DNA from 3 places in the Alteromonas sp. KC3 genome. Region 1 is predicted to be linked to each of the others. Evidence: predicted binding sites of a transcription regulator. Region 1 holds the regulator's gene; each other region holds the start of a gene.
The links. The regulator sigma-54, encoded in region 1, starts transcription at its own class of promoters, with help from an activator protein. The targets are predictions, from matches to a motif close to GTTGGCACGNNNNTNGNNT.
Positions count from the first base shown of each region.

Region 2: the regulator sigma-54 is predicted to act here: its motif matches at 869-887, upstream of JN178_RS04850 (flagellar assembly protein T N-terminal domain-containing protein).
Region 3: the regulator sigma-54 is predicted to act here: its motif matches at 1,207-1,225, upstream of JN178_RS12605 (FimV/HubP family polar landmark protein).

Region 1 covers NZ_AP024235.1:800,497-802,774, reverse strand. The annotation lists gene lptB (LPS export ABC transporter ATP-binding protein) at 1-433, shown strand, start outside; gene JN178_RS03570 (RNA polymerase factor sigma-54) at 507-2,003, shown strand; gene hpf (ribosome hibernation promoting factor) at 2,033-2,278, shown strand, end outside.
Region 2 covers NZ_AP024235.1:1,096,820-1,099,097, reverse strand. The annotation lists gene flgN (flagellar export chaperone FlgN) at 1-139, shown strand, start outside; gene JN178_RS04855 (LPP20 family lipoprotein) at 162-659, opposite strand; gene JN178_RS04850 (flagellar assembly protein T N-terminal domain-containing protein) at 1,037-2,218, shown strand; tRNA gene JN178_RS04845 (tRNA-Arg) at 2,275-2,278, shown strand, end outside.
Region 3 covers NZ_AP024235.1:2,820,529-2,822,806, forward strand. The annotation lists gene JN178_RS12605 (FimV/HubP family polar landmark protein) at 1-1,161, opposite strand, end outside; gene JN178_RS12610 (aspartate-semialdehyde dehydrogenase) at 1,560-2,278, opposite strand, start outside.

The DNA of each region.
Region 1 (2,278 bases):
TATCATGGCAATTTTACAAACCCGTAAAGATTTGAATTCACAACAGCAAGAAGAAGAAGCCGATGCGCTACTTGATGAATTTAATATTAACCATATACGTAATAGTACGGGGATGAGTTTGTCAGGGGGAGAACGCCGCCGAGTGGAAATTGCGCGCGCCCTTGCAGCTAAACCACAATTTATTTTATTGGATGAACCTTTTGCTGGTGTTGATCCAATATCAGTAAATGATATAAAGAAGATTATTCAACATCTTCGAGATAGGGGTATCGGTATCCTTATCACTGACCACAACGTACGAGAAACATTGGATGTTTGTGAAAAAGCGTACATTGTGAGTCATGGCGAGCTTATTGCGCAAGGAACTGCGGAACAGGTTTTAAGTAATCAAAAAGTAAGGGATGTATACCTAGGCGAACAATTCAGGCTATAGTTAGTGTAACCGGATTGTCATTTTTCAATCTCGCTCAGGTATATTCAATTTAGAGCATTTAAATAAGACGTAGATGAAACCATCTTTACAGCTAAAATTTAGCCAACAACTCACCATGACACCTCAGTTGCAGCAGGCCATTAAACTGTTGCAGCTTTCTACGCTCGATCTTCAACAAGAAATTCAAGAAGCGTTGGATTCAAACCCGCTATTAGAAGTTGAAGAAGGCCACGACGAGCCTCAGCTTGAAAAAAATAACATCGATAATGATGACAGTGGGGTAGAAGCTTCTGCCACTGCATCAAGTGATACTTTGGAAGCTGGCGATGCACTAGAAAAAAATGATCTTCCAGACGAATTGCCAATCGATAGCACATGGGATGAGTATTATTCAGCATCGTCTGCGCCGGCACCAGGACCTGCCAGTGACGACGAACAAATTTTCCAAGGTGAAACGACTGAGGACATACAAGAACATCTATTGTGGCAGATGCGCCTCACCCCTTTTTCTGACACCGACCGTGCCATTGCAATGGCTATCATTGATTCTATCGATGAGTCAGGGTATCTAACCGTTACTCTTGAAGAGATTTTAGAGGCGGTTAACGCGCAAGAAGCCTCTGGCGAAGATGAAGAGGAACTCATTGAAATGGACGAAGTAGAATGTGTATTAAAGCGCATTCAAATGTTCGATCCCATTGGTTCTGGTTCGCGCACCCCACAAGAGTGCTTGATGGTACAGCTTCGCCAATTCGCAGATGATACACCATGGCTTGCCGAGGCAAAGCAGTTAATAGAAGACTATTCTGATTTGCTGAGCAGCAAAGATTACCGCACCTTAATGCGCAAGAGCCGATTGAAAGAAGATCAGCTTCGCGAGGCTATGCGTTTGCTGCAAACCTTGAATCCTCGCCCAGGTAGTGCTTTAGTTACTAAAGAACCTGAGTACGTTATTCCAGATGTATCGGTTACCAAAAAGAATGGCCGTTGGGTGGTTGAGCTGAACCCTGATAGCCTGCCAAAACTTAGCGTCAATCAACAATATGCCGCAATGAGTCGCCGTGCAAAGAACAGTAGCGATTCACAATTTATCCGCTCACACATGCAAGAAGCCAAGTGGTTTATCAAAAGCCTAGAGTCGCGTAACGACACACTGATGAAGGTAGCAAATTGTATTGTGCAGCAACAAATGGGCTTTTTTGAACATGGCCCAGAAATGATGAAACCAATGGTATTAAATGATGTCGCAGAAATGGTAGATATGCACGAATCGACTATTTCACGTGTGACAACACAAAAATACATGCATACCCCTCGTGGCATCTTCGAGTTGAAGTATTTCTTCTCTAGCCATGTTGCAACGGAGTCAGGTGGTGAATGTTCATCAACCGCCATTCGTGCATTGATCAAAAAACTGGTGGCAGCTGAAAAACCCAGTAAACCACTAAGTGATAGCAAGATTGCTTCATTGTTGGCCGAGCAAGGCATTAAAGTTGCCCGGCGGACAATAGCAAAGTACCGGGAATCGTTATCGATCCCGCCGTCGAACCAACGCAAGAGCCTTATTTAACGGGCTTAATAATATAAGGAAGACGAAATATGCAAATCAACCTTACTGGTCATCATGTCGAAATCACCGACTCTTTGCGTAATTATGTCGATACGAAGTTCAGCAAACTTGAACGTCACTTTGATCACATTTCTAATGTGCATGTCATCCTGAACGTTGAAAAATTAAACCAAAAAGCAGAAGCGACAGTTCACTTAAGTGGCGCTGAAGTATTCGCATCCTCAGAAAATACCGACATGTATGCGGCGATTGACAGCATGGTTGATAAACTCGAC
Region 2 (2,278 bases), 300 kb from region 1:
AAAAGCCGTTGAGCAAGGACAGCTACGCCTCACACACCTACGCAATTTGATGATGGAGTTACGCGCCAAAGAATCGTTGACTTACGATAAGAAAGGTAAACCGAAAGGTGGCACTTTGGGTTCTGGCGTAAGTGCGTAACGCAATTTAACTCGGCACTACCTTAATAGTATTTAACGTTTTTCACCCTTCTAGGCTTTGCTGTCGTTAGGTAAAGGTCGTAGACCTGCTTCATATCTAATGAGAGTTCGGTAACATAAGTGTCATCTCCAACAGGATACGCCTTCACAACCTCAGCGCCACGGATAACACCTTCTACTGATGCTTTGAGTGTTTCACTTTCAACCACAAGACTCGAGACAGATTGGTTACCTTCTAAACGCTGCCCGTATACTTGTTCAGCTAACTCGCGATAGGCATCAAGTTTTGAAGCTCTCATTGCCATTATTAGCTTAGCGCTCTCGCTGTCACCGCGCTGAGAGTCAATAGGCGCATAACCAACCGCTTTAAGTATAGGATAGCTCTCGGGCTCCACCGTTTCCCATTCCACATGTTTGTCGATAATGCCACAGCCACCCAAAGAAAGTGCAGCCCCTAGCGAAATAGCAAGCAACGAAGATTGACCGATATTCTTAAGTTTCTTAGACACTTTACATGGCATAACCGTATTTCCTGACAAAAACAACTCAGACAACATTTTGACGCTGTTAAGCGTCTATTGGCTTTGAATTAATGTAACAGTAATTCATAAAGCAATTTGTGCGCCCATTTGAATTACTCTCGTAAATCTGAATCCATTGTAGGTTTGATTACGGGCCGTAAATTGCCTGAAATGTTACGCAATCAATAGACGGATTTTTGGCAAAGATTATTGGCATCTTTTTAGCATATCCCATATGCGTTTGCTTCTTGCCTTAATAAACAAGGTACAAACAGCGCGGTAAAAGCCGCGCACAACAACACAACCAAACGCCCTTATCAATAGACGCCTGACGCGCGTTGCGTCAAGGTATTAGTGACATTTTACAGAGGTGTATTGTGCGACATTTAAATAGAGTGACAGCAACAGCGCTATTTAACATTGTTGTGGTGGTCATTTGCCTAATTGCACTTTTTATGGGGCAAGCAAATGCCGCATGGTATGAAGCTAAAGGACAAGCCGTTATTATTGATGGCGATAAAGAAGACGCAAGAAAGAAAGCTACGCAAGAAGCACTAAAACAAGCAATGTTATTCGCTGGTGCGTCTATCCACAGTGTACACACACTTACCAATGGGCTGCTTGAAAACGAAGAAATGACAATCAGCGCCTCAGGCGAAGTTGCTCAATTAGAATTAGTCGATGAAATATACAATGGCAACGTTATTACCGTCGGTATCAGAGCCGATATCTTTCCAAAAGCACAATCATGTGACGCACAATTTGATGAGAAACACTTTTCAACAACGCGCTTTTTAGTTAAAAGCCGTCAGCAACTCACTCATGGTAACATTGTAAACTTTGACCAGGCATTTACTGAGCGCTTTGGTTTTATAATGCGCAATACCACTGACAACCTAAAACTTACGCACATAGCGCCCCACACTGCCCAATTTAAAACCCAATTTACCGAACAAAATGTGCGCAATCTTTCTCAGCAAAGCAACACGCAGTACGTTATTCTCGGCAGTATAGACGACCTCAGTATTGAAACATCTCCATCATCAATTTTCACACCTTGGAAAGACGACAAACAGCATAGACATTTTTCGCTTACCCTGCGCGTATACGATGGTATCAATGGTGGTCTTCTGTTCACGCACAACTACAAGACACGTGCGCAGTGGAGTTTTGACAAGTTCGAGAATGTTGACGAATACTCAACCGCATTTTGGCAGTCCCGTTACGGGCTAGCAGTGCAAGAGCTCGTTGAAGACGCCGTGCAAGATATAAAAGAAGCGACAGCATGCCAGCCAATCACAGGGCGAGTTATCCACGTTGCAGGCGATGTTATTTCGGTATCTTTAGGGCGAGATAACGGCGTCAGTAATAATGATGAACTATACGTTTATCAATCAAAAGAAGTCATAGACGACTATGGTCGTAAATACCTTCAATATCACCTTTACCCAGGTACTTTTGTTGTGCGTAACGCGTATAGCAACTCCTCGTCAGTAGTGAGTAAGAATACAGGTATTGTGGCTAATATTCAGGAGAACGATTTTGTTGTGAAGAAATAGTGTGATTCAATTCTATGGGTTAACAGGACTAATTTTTTACGTATAATCAAGATGCTGTCC
Region 3 (2,278 bases), 2.0 Mb from region 1:
GTCCAGTTCATCAGCACCCTCTTCGAAAAGATCATCTGTGCCTTCGTCTGGCACCAGCATGTCATCTTCAAGATCGGCAAATGTGTCTAATTCGTCATCAAGGGTATCTTCAAGATCAGAAGTGAGTACGTCATCTAGAAGATCATCATCGTTAAACAAATCATCATCTGACAATTCCGTTTGCTCACCCAAATCTGGTGCTAGCGCGCTAGAGAGGTCTCCAATATCTTCATCAGGAACCGGTACGTCGTCAGTAGTCGAGGTAATAGGTGGTGTAGTTACTGGTGCTTCTTCAGTGCTGCTATTGCGCTTTAATAGCCAAGTAATTAGACCGCCCACTAAAAGTAACGTGAGAACGCCCGTGCCTATAATTAGACTCATTGGGCTGGTTAATGCGTTTAAAATGGAGTCCTGCTTTTCAGCTTCTCTTTGCGCTTGTTCGGCTCTGATCATATCGAGCAATTCTTGCTGAAGCGCTACCTGCATATCCAATTGAGACTTAACATCACCTTCAACTTGACCGCGCAAGGTCTCAAGCTCACCGTTTACGGCTTCAACGCGCTCGTATAGGCGTCGATTTTCATCCAGTATGGCTTGCACGTTTTCAAGTGACGCCGCAAATTGCATGCGAAGTTCATCGAACTGGCGCGTCTGCTCTTCGTCTAAACGTGTAATTTTCTGTTCGATATCGCTTTGGGTCTGTGTAAGATCATTTTGATTCACCAGCGGTGAAGCTGGCTTAATATTTCTTACACTGCTACCAGGTTTGTTGAGAAGCTCCGCAAACGCTCTATCATCTTGCTCTGCACGCATTTGCGCTTTTTGTTTATCAATACGCGCGATATAGCGCTCTGAGGGAAGTTTGAGAACCGCGCCATCAACGAGCAAATTGAGGTTGCCATTTTCAAAGGCATTTGGATTGAGTTCATAGATAGCGGTCATAACCTGATAAACAGACAGGTTATTATTTTGGCGGTAACGCTCCGCTATGCGCCATAAGGTATCGCTAGAGTCTATTGGACCATATTCCAATCCAGAATATTGATTACTGGCGTCTTTGGGGCCCTTTAATAGCGTGGAACGCTCCTGTGCATCGACAGAAACGATAGGGGCAGACAAACAAAGTGTAAGTAAAAGTAAGCCCGTCAAATGCAATTTCATAGCAGTCCTATATGCCCTCAAGCGTCTTTACCGCTTGTGACGTCGAAGCGGATTTTGAGCCAATCTTTATTATGATAACTTTATTGGCTTTTATTTTTGTTCTTAAATCACCCGCATTCCTAACATTTTGCGGTGACAATTGTGGTCAGTGCAACACGTACGCGATACGTGTTCTTTTGTTGTTTTTAAACTAGATAAACCACTGACCTCTGGTTATTTTTTCAAATACCACAAGCAATAAAACAATAGCGTTACACAAACTATAAACCAGTTGTGGTAGGCAATCTAGTTTGTGTCATCGATTTACGCTTTTCGCCAACTATCATTTCTATCGGCAAGCACAGAAATATGTTTACTTTTTCTGTGCTTACCGCATTCAATACCAACAGCTGTTTTGCTTACAAATAGTCGCGTATAAGCGTTTCTGCTATTTGAATACTGTTTGTTGCCGCCCCTTTTCGGATATTGTCAGAAACAACCCAAAGGTTAAGGCCACGAGGATGCGTAATGTCATTTCGAATTCTGCCAACATGAACTATGTCATTACCACTTGCGTTACCAACTTGCGTAGGGAATTGCTCATTGCCTTCGTACACTGTCACTCCAGGCGCATTGGCAAGTAACTCTTTGACCTGTTGCGCATCTATGGGTGAACGCGTTTCTAGGTGTATAGCCTCTGCGTGACCGTAAAAAACAGGTACTCTTACCGCTGTTGCATTAACTAAAATACTTTGGTCACCCATTATTTTCTGTGTTTCCCACAACATTTTCATTTCTTCTTTAGTGTAATCGTTGTCTTGGAAAACATCGATTTGTGGGATAGCGTTAAATGCAATTTGGCGCGTGAATGCTTCTGCTTTAACTTCACGTGCATTCAGTAAGCCAGCGGTTTGTTTCGCGAGTTCTTCCATCGCCTCTTTGCCTGCACCTGATACAGATTGATACGTGCACACATTGATACGATCAATACCTACTGCATCTTGAATAGGCTTTAATGCAACCAACATTTGAATGGTCGAACAATTTGGGTTTGCAATAATATTTCGATTGCGAAAATCGGCCAGCGCATGAGCATTAACTTCGGGTACAACCAACGGAATGTCTGGCTCATATCTAA